3 regions of the Nocardia sp. NPDC050378 genome follow, and region 2 is predicted to be linked to each of the others. Evidence: riboswitches for the same ligand, from Rfam matches in the RefSeq annotation. Region 2 holds a riboswitch; each other region holds the start of a gene.

Region 1 (4,401 bases), on a different contig from region 2:
GCAGTAGCGGATTCGTCGATCGGGCCTCGATGACGACGAAGACCAGGAGCAACGCGCAACCGGCACCGAGCAGTCCGAGGGTGCTCGGCGCCAGCCAGCCGTGCTCGGCGGCCCGGCTGAATCCGTAGACGATCGCGACCAGACCGAGAGTCACGGTGACGGCACCGGGCAGGTCGTAGCCGCCGGTGCGCGGTGCGGGGATGTCACGGGCGATCACGGCGAGCGCACCGGCCACCGCGACCAGGGCGATCGGGGTGTTGATCAGCAACGTCCACCGCCAGGACGCGAACTCGGTGAGCGCGCCGCCGACGATCAGCCCGAACGCCACCCCACCGGCGGTGATCCCGGCGAACACCGCGAACGCGCGCGCCCGTTCGCGCACGTCGGTGAAGATCACCGACAGCAGCGACAGCGCCGCGGGCGCGAGCAGGGCGGCGAACGCGCCCTGGAGTCCACGGCCGAGGAACAACTGCACGGTGTTCTGCGCCAGGCCCGCCAGCGCCGAGGCGACGGCGAAGCCGACGAGGCCGACCAGGAAGATGCGGCGGCGGCCCAGGTAGTCGGCCATCCGCCCACCGAGCAGCAGCAACCCGCCGAAGATGAGCGTGTAGGCGGTGATGGCCCACTGTTTATCACCGTCGGTGATGGCGAGGTCGCGCTGGGCGTACGGCAGCGCGATGGTGATGACGGTGGCGTCGAGCACCACCATCAGCTGCGCGGCGGAGAGCACGACGAGCGCCCACCATCGCATCGAATTCGCCGGGGCTGCAGCATATTCGGATTTCAGTTCGGTGCCGGTCACCTGGGCTCCTCATCACTCGGCATGCGTCGGCCAATCCTGGCACCGTGCGACAATTGGCGTCAAGAGAAATTTGTCTGAACGCGCCACTTGGCAGGTCGCGCCAGCTTGCCATGCTGAAACGCTAAGCTGGCGAAATGCTCGACTCGACCACTCCGACCGCCTCCGACCGGCCGGCTCCGCCGAGCCTGCGCGAGCGCAAGAAGGCGCAGACCAGGGCCGCGATCGTCGCGATCGGACTCGACCTGTGCGATACCCAGGGCTTCGACGCGACCACCGTCGAGCAGATCGCCGCCGGAGCCGACGTATCCCCCCGCACCGTCAACCGGTACTTCGCGCTCAAAGAGGACATCGTGCTCGCCCCGATCGACGACTTCGGCCACGCCGTCGCCGTCGCGCTGCGCGGCCAGCCCGATACCGGCAACGAACTGCGAGCCCTGTGCGGCGCCTACCTCCAGGTGGTCGAGTCCGAGGCCGATGCCGACGGTCTGCGGTTCCTGCACCAGTTCCTGCAGACGCAGCGGATCATGCGGGCCAGCCAGGCGGTCAACGCGCGGGCCCTGGAATACGCGGAGAAGAAGAACGTCGCGGTGTGCGAGGAACTGGCCCGGCGGATGGGGACCACACCCGACGATTTTCTGGTGAAGCTGGTCGCGGGCACGTGGCAGACGCTGTGTCACCTCGCGGTCGCCGACACCGAGCACGTACTGCCCACCTCACCGGAGGCGGCGGTGCGGGTCACCCGCGAAGCGATCCTGCGCGCCTATCACGGATTGCGGCAGGTCTGCGGCGCACCGGGCGACGACACACCCGGCTTCGCCGCACCGGCGGCACGGTGATGTGAGGCAGGAAACGCGGGGGAAGTTTCCCCACCGGCGCGATGTCCGGTTAACATGTCGTCCAAGGTCATGAGTACCAGCGCGAAGCCCCGGCTCGCTGGTCGGCAACCCTCCAGCTGCGGTGGGGTGCTCCGGGTGATGACCGGGCTCCCGAAGGTCGGGAGCAAGCGCGCATTTCAGGAGGCCCCCATGTGTTGTTGTCCGTCGATCCGCCCCAGCTGAACCCTGACGCACAACCCCTGGAGCATTGACCATGACCGACGCCGCCCTGCCCGAGAACTGGTCGTTCGAGACCAAGCAGATCCACGCGGGCCAGGCCCCCGACGCGACCACCAACGCGCGGGCACTGCCGATCTACCAGACCACCTCCTACACCTTCCGCGACACCGAGCACGCCGCCGCGCTGTTCGGGCTCGCCGAACCGGGCAACATCTACACCCGGATCATGAACCCCACCCAGGACGCGGTGGAGCAGCGGGTCGCCGCCCTCGAAGGCGGTGTCGCGGCGCTGCTGGTGGCCTCGGGCCAAGCGGCCGAGACCTACGCCATCCTGAATCTGGCAGGCGCCGGTGACCACATCGTGTCCAGCCCGCACCTGTACGGCGGCACCTACAACCTCTTCCACTACTCGCTGCCCAAGCTCGGCATCGAGGTGTCGTTCGTCGAGGACCCCGACGACCTCGCGCAGTGGCAGGCCGCGATCCGCCCCAACACCAAGGCGTTCTACGGCGAGACCATCGCCAACCCGAGCAGCGCGGTCTTCGACATCCCGGGTATCGCCGGGGTCGCTCACGACAACGGGCTGCCGCTGATCGTGGACAACACCGTCGCCACTCCGTACCTGATCCAGCCGCTGGCCCACGGCGCCGACATCGTGGTGCACTCGGCCACGAAGTACCTCGGTGGCCACGGCGCGGCGGTGGCGGGCGTGATCGTCGACGGCGGCACCTTCGACTGGACCGTGCGTGACGCCGAGGGCAACGCCCGGTACCCCGGCTTCACCGAGCCCGATCCGAGCTACCACGGCGCGGTCTTCGCCGATCTCGGTGCCCCGGCGTTCGCGCTCAAGGCGCGCGTGCAGTTGTTGCGCGACCTCGGCGCGGCGGTGTCACCGTTCAACGCCTTCCTGATCGCCCAGGGCATCGAGACGCTGAGCCTGCGGGTGGAACGGCACGTGAGCAACGCGGTCGAGGTGGCGAAGTTCGTCGCCGCGCAGCCCGGTGTCGACGCGGTGCACTACGCGGGACTCGAGTCCTCGCCCTGGCACGAGCGGGCCAAGCAGCTGGCACCCAAGGGTGCGGGCGCGATCGTGTCGTTCGAGCTGGCAGGTGGTGTCGACGCGGGCAAGAAGTTCGTGGACGCGCTCAGCCTGCACAGCCATGTGGCTAACATCGGTGATGTGCGTTCTCTCGTGATCCACCCGGCGTCGACCACGCACTCGCAGTTGACACCGGAGGAGCAGCTGGCCGCCGGCGTCACTCCCGGCCTGGTCCGGCTCGCGGTGGGTATCGAGGGAATCGACGACATCCTGGCCGATCTGCGGGCCGGTTTCGCGGCGGCGACGACGTGACTGTGAGCACCGAATCGCCGATCACCCGTCCCGGCACCGGGGTGGCCCTGCTGCCACCACCGGACGGGCGACTCGGCGTGGTCGCCATCGGGGACGTGACGCTGGAGAACGGCGCGGTCGTCCCCGATGTGCGGCTGGCGGTGCAACGGTGGGGTGAGCTCTCCCCCACGCTCGACAATGTGGTGCTCGTCGAACACGCGCTCACCGGCGACTCCCATGTCGTCGGTGGGCCCGACGGGGCGCCCGGCTGGTGGGAGGGCATGGTCGGGCCCGGCGCGCCGATCGACACCGACGAGTGGTGTGTGATCGCCACCAATGTGCTCGGTGGCTGTAAGGGCAGCACGGGCCCGTCTTCGCTCGCGCCCGACGGAAAGCCTTGGGGCGCACGGTTTCCCTGGGTGACCATTCGCGACCAGGTGACCGCCGAGGCGCAGTTGCTCGACCTGCTCGGCATCGAGCGGCTCGGTGCCGTCGTCGGCGGGTCGATGGGTGGCATGCGGGTGCTCGAGTGGATCATCGGGCATCCACAGCGGGTGTCGGCGGCGCTGGTGCTCGCCGTCGGCGCACGTGCCACCGCCGATCAGATCGGCACTCAGACCACCCAGATGGCCATCATCACCGCCGACCCGGACTGGCAGGACGGCAACTATCACGGCACCGGGCGCGCGCCGATGACGGGCATGGGCCTGGCCCGGCGCATCGCCCATCTCACCTACCGCACCGAGGGCGAGCTCGAGCACCGCTTCGCCAATCACGCGCAGGGTGACGAGGACCCGTGGGCGGGCGGCCGGTACGCGGTGCAGAGCTATCTCGAGCACCAGGCCGACAAGCTCGGCCAGCGTTTCGACCCGGCCACCTATGTGCTGCTCAGCGAGGCCATGAACCGGCACGACGTGGGCCGCGGCCGCGGTGGCGTGGCCGCCGCGCTGGCCTCGACCCAGGTTCCGTGCGTGGTCGGCGGCGTCGACTCGGATCGCCTGTACCCCTTGCACACTCAGGCCGAGCTGGCCGAAGGTCTGCCCGGCTGTGCGGGTTTGGAGATCGTGCACTCCCGCGACGGGCACGACGGCTTCCTCACCGAGGCCGCGGCGGTGTCCAAACTGCTCACCGAAACGATGCGATTGGCCCGCGAAAACCGCTGAGCGCGTTCAGGACGCGGTGAGCAACGCGGGCCGCACGTAGGGTTCGCACGG
Region 2 (4,401 bases):
GTTGAGGACCTCGAAGGCTCGCTTCTTGCCGTCGTCGCCGTGCAGGGCGAAGGTGACGACGGTGCCGCCGCCCGACATCTGCTCCTTGGCCAGGGCATGCTGCGGATGTGACGGCAGGAAGGGGTACTTCACCCATTCCACCGACTTGTTCGTCTCCAGGAACTCGGCGACCCGCAGTGCCGATTCGGTCGACTGACGCACGCGAAGCGGCATCGTCTCCAGCCCCTTGAGCAAGGTCCAAGCGTTGAACGGACTCAGCGCCGGACCGGTGTGGCGCATCAGGGTTTTCACGGGACCATCGATGTAGTCCTTGGCGCCGAGGATGGCGCCGCCGAGGACGCGGCCCTGGCCGTCGATGTGCTTGGTGCCGGAGTAGACGACCACGTCGGCGCCGAGTTCGAACCCGCGCTGCAGCAGCGGGGTGGCGAAGACGTTGTCCAGCACCACTTTCGCGCCTGCGGCGTGGGCCAGTTCGGTGACCCTGCGGACGTCGACGAGGGTTTGCATCGGGTTGGCCGGGGTCTCGAAGAACACGGCCTGGGTGGGTACCGACAGAGCCTGCTCCCACTGCGAGAGGTCGTCGCCGTCGACGAAGACGGTCTCGATCCCCCAGCGCGGCAGGATCTCGTTGCACACCACGAAGCAGGAACCGAACAGACTGCGCGCGGCGACGAGCCGGTCGCCTGCCTTCAGCAGCGCGCCCAGCGCGGTGAACACCGCCGACATGCCCGAGGCGGTCGCGAACGCGGCCTCGGCGCCGTCGAGCAGGCGGATGCGCTCCTCGAACATGGCCACCGTCGGGTTGCCGAAGCGGGAGTAGACGAAGTGTTCGACATCGCCGGTGAACGCGGCCTCGGCGGCCTCGGCGTTCTCGTAGACGAAGCCGGAAGTCAGGTAGAGCGCCTCGGACGTCTCGTCGAATCCGGAACGACGCAGGCCACCGCGCACGCCGAGGGTGGCGGGACCGACCCCTTCGGGCAGCGGCTTGTCGAAGGAACCACCGGTGATCATGCGAAGTCTCCTAATGCCTGGCGCCACGGCAGGCCGACGGCGCGCCAGCCGGTGCTGCCGCGCTGCCCGAACGCGTCGGGGCCGCCCTCGAAACCGTCGAGCACGTTGTAGGACGGGGTGATCCCCGCCGCGGTGGCCACCGTCGCCGCGTGCGCCGAGCGCTGACCCGAGCGACACAGGAACACCACGGGTGCGTCGGCCGGGCGGTCGGCGAGGACCTGTTCGAGCTGCTCACCGAAGCGCGGGTTGCGCGCGCCGGTGCCGTCGACCCATTCGATGAAGTGCGCGGGGCGCTCGATGGAGCTGGTGTCGGGAATGCCGATGTGGGCCCACTCGCCTTCGGTGCGCACGTCGACCAGCACCGCGTCGGGATGCTCGGTCAGGATTTCCCACGCCTTCTCAGGGGTGATGTCGCCGGCGTAACTCATGTCGATCCTCCTGCGTGAATCCGCTCTTGCCGAGGCGGGGGAGTCCAGCACACGGCCAGGTCGTCACCCGGAGCACCCCACCGCGGAGGAGGGTTGCCGACCAGCGAGCCGGGGCTTGACGCTGGTACTCATGACCTTGCGATCTGAGATTGCCCCGGCACTGGTCACCGTGTCAAACCCCTCAGGGGGTGCACACCAGCCAGGCGCCGTCGACCCGGGTGAGATTCCAGGTGCTCGACGTCGCCTGCCCGCCCACCGAAACCGTGGCGTCGATCTTGGCCCGGTTGCCGTTGACGGTGGCGTTTGAAAAGCCCTTCTTGTCGATCGTCACCGCTGATTCCGGGCCGCCGAGCCGTTCGGTGAGACCCGATTTCGCCTCGTCGAACCCGGGGCACGCCACCCCGGGCGGCGGACGCTGATCGGTGCGCGAGCGCGCGTCGATATAGTTGGTGACGGCGGCCGCGAGCCGATCGGCCTCTGTGACATTTTTCTCAGCGGGTGCGAGGAGCCCGCCGACGACGATGCTGATGAGCACGACGACCGCGATCACCGCGGCCGCGACGAACGGGACGATGGACCGCTTGTCGGTCTGATCGACCTCGATGGGCTGATCGTCCGAGCCTGTTTGCTCCTCGCTCATGTGGTAATCCTGACAGACCCGGGCCGGGCAGCTACACCGCGCGCCGGGTTGCCGCAACACCGCAGCTAGAATCGCGTTGATTACGGCCTGCCGCCGACGAGGACGGCAGCGGCCGGTAGCCGGTTTCCGACTTAGCCTAAGCTAAGTTGACGCCGTCACATCGTTTCTCGACCAAAGGGTGCGCGTAGACAATGACCGAACAGACAGCGACTCGCCCGCTTCGCATCGCGATCGTGGGTGCGGGACCGGCCGGTATCTACGCCGCCGACGCGTTGATGAAGTCCGACGCCGAGGTCAGCATCGACCTCTACGAGCGCATGCCCGCGCCCTTCGGTCTCATCCGCTACGGCGTCGCGCCCGACCACCCGCGCATCAAGGGCATCATCACCGCCCTGCACAAGGTGCTCGACAAGGATCAGGTGCGCCTGCTCGGCAACATCGACTACGGCACCGACATCACCCTCGACGACCTGCGGCAGTTCTACGACGCGGTGATCTTCTCCACCGGTGCCAACGCCGACCGCGCGCTGCCGATCCCCGGCATCGACCTCGACGGTTCCTACGGCGCCGCCGACTTCGTCTCCTGGTACGACGGGCACCCCGACGTGCCCCGTTCGTGGCCGCTGGATGCCGAGAAGGTCGCCGTGCTCGGCGTCGGCAACGTGGCCCTGGACGTGGCGCGCGTGCTCGCCAAGACCGGCGACGAGCTGCTGCCCACCGAGATCCCGCCGAACGTCTACAAGGGGCTCAAGGAGAACAAGGCCGTCGAGGTGCACGTCTTCGGGCGTCGCGGTCCCGCGCAGGCCAAGTTCACCCCCCTCGAGCTGCGTGAACTCGACCACTCGCCGACCATCGAGGTGATCGTCGACCCCGAGGACATCGACTACGACGAGGGTTCCGAGGCCGCGCGCCGCAACTCCAAGCAGGTCGACATGGTCGCCAACACCCTCGAGCAGTGGGCCATCCGCGACCAGGGCAACCGCCCGCACAAGCTGTTCCTGCACTTCTTCGAGTCGCCCGCCGAGATCGTCGGCGACGAGAACGGCCGGGTCGTCGGTCTCAAGACCGAGCGCACCCAGCTCGACGGCACCGGCAACGTCAAGGGCACCGGCGAGTTCAAGCAGTGGGACGTGCAGGCCGTCTACCGCGCCGTCGGTTACCTGTCACAGAACATCAACCAGCTGCCGTTCGACGATCAGGCAGGCACCGTGCCCAACGAGGCCGGTCGCGTGATCGCCGACGAGAGCGCCGAGGGTGCGGCCCGTTTCATGCCCGCCACCTACGTCACCGGCTGGATCAAGCGTGGCCCCGTCGGCCTGATCGGCCACACCAAGGGCGACGCCAACGAGACCATCGCCTGCCTGCTCGACGACGCGAAGAACTTCACCCCCGCGCCGAAGCCCGAGCTGGACGCCGTCACCGAGTTCCTCGAGGGCAAGGGCATCCCGTTCACCACCTGGGCCGGCTGGTACCGCCTCGACGCCCACGAACGCGCCCTCGGCGAGCCCGAGGGCCGCGAGCGCGTCAAGGTCGTGGAGCGAGAAGACATGCTCCGCGCTAGCGAGCCCCACAAGGCCTGACAGCGATGACAAGGCCGGTGGACGCGAGAGCAGAACCCTCGCCCACCGGCCTTTTCCGCGCGTACCCGCCTGTTTTCTCGGTCGAAGTCGGCCGATCCGCCTAGCTCGAGGCATCCTGTACCAGTGTTCGACGCGCATGTTCACATCATCGATCCGCGGTTTCCGCTGATCGAGAACGAGGGCTACCTGCCGGAGCCCTATACGATCGCGGATTATCGAAAACGGATGGCGCACTTCGATGTACGCGGCGGAGCCGTTGTCAGCGCATCGTTCCAAGGCACCGATCAGACGTACCTGAAGGCCGCCCTGAGCGAGCTCGGCCCGGAGTGGGTCGGCGTCACCCGCCTGGATCTGGATGCCGGTGACGAGGAGATCCTCGATCTGGACCGGGCAGGCGTACGGGCGATCCGGTTCAACCTCAAACGCGCCGCCGCCGACATCACCCAGATGACCTTGCAGGCCCTGCGCGCCCATGAACTGGCCGGATGGCACGTGGAGCTCTACATCGACGGGCAGATGCTCGCATCGTTGCAGCCGGTGATCTCCAAACTTCCCGCGCTGTCCATCGATCATCTCGGCATGTCCGCCGAGGGTCTGCCCTACCTGCTGGATCTCGTCGACCGCGGCGCGAAGGTGAAGGCGACCGGGTTCGGCCGAGTCGATATGGACGTGGCCGAAACGCTGCGCCGCATCCACGCTGTCAACCCCCGCGCACTCATGTTCGGTTCCGACCTGCCGGGCA
Region 3 (4,401 bases), on a different contig from region 2:
CCACAGCACCCAAATCGCTTGCAGTACTCGCGAACCCACGTATCGCACGATGGGCCGCCGGATCAGCTCAGTCATCGCCGTGACCGCTCAGCCAGGTGTCGAAGAACTGCAGCCGCGCCGAGGCCTCGAACTTCAGGTCCTGAGTGTGGGCGGCGGCACCGATCGCCTGCGACAACTCGATCGTCGGCACGTAGAGCCCGTTGTCGAGGATCTCCCGCTGAGCGGTCGCGATGAGTGCCGCCCGCGCCACCGGATCGTTGGTGGCCAGCTGCTGATCGAGGGCGGTGTCGAGAGCCGGAACCGGCCCGCGCACCGACAGATTGCGGCCGGTGAGGGCGAACGAGGTGCGCAGGATGTCACCGTCGGCGCGGGTGGAGTTGCCGTAGACGGCGTCGTAGTCCTTGCTGTTCTGCCGGGCCGTCTGCTCCGAGAACGACACCAGGTCGAGTCGCAGATCCACCCCGACCTGCCGCAACTGCTGCTGCACCAGCTCCAGAATCGCCTGGTTACCCGCGAACACTTGACTGAAGGTCACCCCGAAGCTCAGGCGCTCACCGCCCTTCACCCGGATACCGTCGGCGCCGGGCAGCCAGCCCGCCTGATCCAGAATCGACTTCGCCTTCGCCGGGTCGTAGCCGAGCCGGGCCGAGAGGTCGGTATAGGCCGGGGTCGACGCGGCCAGCACCGAGGTGGCGGGTTGGAACTGTGGGCTCAGGACGGTGTCGATCAGCTGACGCCGGTCCAGCGCGGGCAGCAATGCCTGCCGCACTGCCGGATCACGCAACGGCCCACGCGTCACATTGGGGTGGAAACCGAAGACCAGGCCCGGGTTCGATGTCGAGAGCACCCGTCCGCCGACCGCCTCGATCTGCGGCGCGTCCTGCGGCAGGGCATCACTGATCGCGTCGAGCTGACCGGAAGCCAGACTGCCCGTACGCACCCCCGACTCGGGCACGACGGTGAACTCGATCCGGTCGAGATAGGCCTCACCCTCGTGGGCGAAAACATCTGAGCCCCAGCGGTATCCGGCGCGTTTGGCCAACGTCACCGAGACGTCCTGCTGGTACTCGGCATAGGTGAACGGTCCGCTGCCGATGTTGTCGCCCGCGCAGCGCGCCTCCGCCGGCTTCGCGTTGGTCGACGGGGCGAGGATCCCCAGCTGCGAGGTCGAGGACGCCTGCAGGAATTGCGCGTTCGGTGTGCTGAATTCGACCCGGGCCGTGAGCTTGTCGACCACGGTGGTGCCGATGTAGTTGGCGAGGTAGCTCACGCCGAGCGGCGCTTTGGCCCCACCGAGCCGGACCACGGCGTCGAAGGTGTCGCGCACCGATTCGGCGGTGAGCGGCGAGCCGTCGCTGAAGGTCACCCCGTCTGTGAGGGTGAAGGTGAAGACCTTCGCATCGGGGCTGACCTCCCAGCTGCGTGCCAGCCACGGGGTGATCGCCCCGGTCGCCGGATCCTGATCGGTGAGCGAGTCCACGATCTGCCGGGTCACGTAGATGGTCTGATTGCTCCCGGCCTGGGCGGGATCCGAGCACGACGGTGCCTGCGAGAGCCCGTAGCGCAGGGTGCCGCCGGGTTGCGGGGGACCGGCTGGTCCGCCGCCTGCGGTGTCCCCGCCGCCGCAGGCGACCACCGTCGCGGTGGCGGCGAGAACACCGGCGAACGCGGCGATGCGATGTCGAATCACGAAACAACTCCAGCGAATTCACGGCCTGCGGCCAGGGGACGGCTCGGGATGCGGCGGCGCAACTCCGGCGCCACCTCGGCCTGGAACAGTTCGAGACTGTCCAGATAGTCGGACTCGGCTCGGCCCTCACGATCGGCGGACAGGTGGATCACCTCGTGCCCGAACTGCTCGTGGTACCGGCCGACCTTGTCGATCACCTGCTCCGGACTGCCGACCAGGGCGGAGGAACGGGCGAGGAAATCCTCGAGGGTCTCGAAGACCACCGGATTGCCCACCTGCCGCTGCAACGCGGTGCGCGCCTCGTAGAGCGGGCGATACACCTCGACGGCCTCCTGGGAGGTCCGCGCCACGTGCAGACCGGCCGTGCCCGCACCGACCAGGGCGTCGGCGGGGTCGCGCCCGTAGTCCACCCAGCGCTGCCGGTAGTGGCGGATCAGCTCGGCGTACGGCTCGATCGGGTGCGTGACGTTCGCCGAGAAGACCGGGTCGCCATGGCGCGCCGCCAGCTCCACCGATTCCCGGCTCGTCGCGCTGCCGTGCCAGATCCGCAGCTTCGGCTGCAACGGGCGCGGCAATGCTCGTGCGTCGGTGAGCGGCGGCCGGAATCGGCCCGACCACGTCACCTCGTCGCGGTCCCACAGTGCCCGCAGCAGTTCGTAACCTTCGCGGTTACGGTCCCACTGATCCTCGGTCGTCACGTGGTAGAGCTGCGCCTGGGCGGTGCCGTTGCCCTTGCCGATGATCAGCTCGAGCCGTCCGTCGGACAGGTTGTCGAGCGTGGCGTAGTCCTCGAAGGCGCGCACCGGGTCGAGCAGGCTCAAGGTGGTGACCGCGGTGAACAGGGTGATCCGCGAGGTGACCGCCGCCAAATGGCTGAGCACCACCGGGGGCGCGGCGGACAGGAACGGGTCTTCGTGCCGTTCGCCGACCGCGAACCCGTCGAAGCCCAATTCCTCAGCGCGCCTGGCCTGTTCGACCACGTCACGGAAACGGTCACGGGTGCTCGGCACGACGCCGGTCACCGGATCGGGAACCCGGGTGATCAGCGTCATGAGCAGGAATTTCATCGATCTCCTCCATCGAACCCGGCAGAAGCACCCACACCCGGACAGACCGGGCGGGTTGCTGCGACGTCGTAGAGCCAGGTCTCTCAGTCGCTCTGGATGGTGCGCCCGCTGCCGAAGCGTCGAGCCGGATCAGCATGTGGCACAGCTGTGATGACGCACAACGGTAGAAATCAGCGTGAGCGCAGCGGTTGGAATCGGATGCGGGTGCGGGCACAATCGCCGACGTCGGGCCCGGTCGACCCACCCCAGGCCCCCGCTGTGGCGGTACGCGACGCGCCGAATACCCGGTCACTTCACCTGCGCGGATTCACCGGATCGCGGGAGTAATCTCGGCCTTCTCAGCGTCGATGAGGAGTTCGCCGTGACTGTTGCGCGTCGTCTGACCACACTGACCTCGCTGACGGCCTGCGCCGCCGCCGTGCTGCTTGCCGCCCCCGTCGCCGCCGACCCACCGGTGCGGCCCGCCGTCACCCGCGACGCCCCGGCCACACCCGCAGCGGGCCCCGGCGATCTCCTCGCCGCCTATCAGACGGTCGTCGAAACCCTCGAGGCCCTCGGCATCCAGCCCTTCCTGTACCCGACGGTCGCCGCGAACTGTTCCGGTGACGGTCTCGGCCTGGTCCCGGCTGTCGCGGGTGCGGTTCCCGGCCCGTGGCCGACGAACACCCTGCCGATCCCCGGACTCGATCTCACGGCCGTGAAATCAGGCCAGACGCTGTTCACCTTCCTCCCGTACGGCCTGGAACCGGACACGGCCGCCACCAAGACTTCCGGTATGCAGGTGGCCTGGCTCAATATCAGCACCGGGCGCGGTGGGCTGGCCTCGATGGGGACGATCGCCGACATCGTCCGGGCGATGGTGCCGCCCGAGGTTCCCGTCGAACTCCGGCCGCTCGCCGAGAACGTCATCCGCGATTTCCTGCGCACCGCGATCCCGGTCGGCGGTGTGCGCGCGGTCCCCGTCGACACCGGGAAGGGCACCGTCCTCGCCGCCGTCTTCGGTACCACCGACAACGCGGGCCGCTCGTGCTTCTTCTTCCCGACCGTCGGCATCACCGAGGTCGCCTGATCCGGTGTCCGCGAGGGGCGGACCGTCGACAGCGCACGTCTTCCGGTGGGCACACCGAGCGGTGTTGGATACCTGGGCCGTGGGTCAGCCGTGACGAGCGAGCGGCGTTTCCGGTGCGACGAGGGGTCGCTGCTTCCAGCGCAGCCGCCCCGTGCGATGCAGGCGGTGCGAGCGGGCCCACAGGGTGAGGTAGTAGCCGACGGACACCGGATGGGCCAACGCCGAGCCGAGGTCGGCACCGGTGGGTGGGCGCCGGGTTTCGACGGCTCGGGCCGTGAGCCGCCCGGTGACGGCGGCGAGGTAGCCGAGCAGACCCGCCCGGCGCACCCGGCCACGACCGGCGAGAACCGCCAGCGGCGGAATCCAATAGGCAAGGGCGGCAAGGACACCGATGGCCGCACCGGTGTCGACCCGGCCGCCGTAGGCCGACCACAACCAGCGGGTGTAGCCGCCGGCGAGGTCGTCGGCGCCGGTGTACATGCGGGTGCGGGCGGCGGGTCCGGCGGTGACGAGCGCGGTCCGATGACCCGCCCGGCGCAGCGCCCGCGCGAGATCGAGGTCCTCGGTGGCACTCG

Evidence for each region. A riboswitch is a leader RNA that binds a small molecule or an ion and turns the genes downstream of it on or off. The one in region 2 is predicted to bind S-adenosylmethionine.
Region 1: another riboswitch for S-adenosylmethionine. It lies ahead of AB0I35_RS28730 (bifunctional o-acetylhomoserine/o-acetylserine sulfhydrylase); the one in region 2 lies ahead of AB0I35_RS02880 (rhodanese-like domain-containing protein).
Region 3: another riboswitch for S-adenosylmethionine. It lies ahead of AB0I35_RS21880 (LLM class flavin-dependent oxidoreductase); the one in region 2 lies ahead of AB0I35_RS02880 (rhodanese-like domain-containing protein).

The regions. Positions count from the first base shown of each region.
Region 1 is NZ_JBFAKI010000020.1:41,600-46,000, forward strand. Features, by position in the region: gene AB0I35_RS28720 (MFS transporter) at 1-802, opposite strand, end outside; gene AB0I35_RS28725 (TetR family transcriptional regulator) at 937-1,638, shown strand; SAM riboswitch class IV at 1,704-1,814, shown strand; gene AB0I35_RS28730 (bifunctional o-acetylhomoserine/o-acetylserine sulfhydrylase) at 1,892-3,208, shown strand; gene AB0I35_RS28735 (homoserine O-acetyltransferase) at 3,205-4,350, shown strand.
Region 2 is NZ_JBFAKI010000001.1:618,603-623,003, reverse strand. Features, by position in the region: gene AB0I35_RS02885 (O-succinylhomoserine sulfhydrylase) at 1-1,011, opposite strand, end outside; gene AB0I35_RS02880 (rhodanese-like domain-containing protein) at 1,008-1,439, opposite strand; SAM riboswitch class IV at 1,457-1,575, opposite strand; gene AB0I35_RS02875 (hypothetical protein) at 1,621-2,079, opposite strand; gene AB0I35_RS02870 (FAD-dependent oxidoreductase) at 2,271-3,659, shown strand; gene AB0I35_RS02865 (amidohydrolase family protein) at 3,783-4,401, shown strand, end outside.
Region 3 is NZ_JBFAKI010000010.1:85,990-90,390, reverse strand. Features, by position in the region: gene AB0I35_RS21890 (ABC transporter permease) at 1-51, opposite strand, end outside; gene AB0I35_RS21885 (ABC transporter substrate-binding protein) at 68-1,690, opposite strand; gene AB0I35_RS21880 (LLM class flavin-dependent oxidoreductase) at 1,687-2,757, opposite strand; SAM riboswitch class I at 2,764-2,860, opposite strand; gene AB0I35_RS21875 (hypothetical protein) at 3,119-3,826, shown strand; gene AB0I35_RS21870 (glycosyltransferase family 2 protein) at 3,911-4,401, opposite strand, start outside.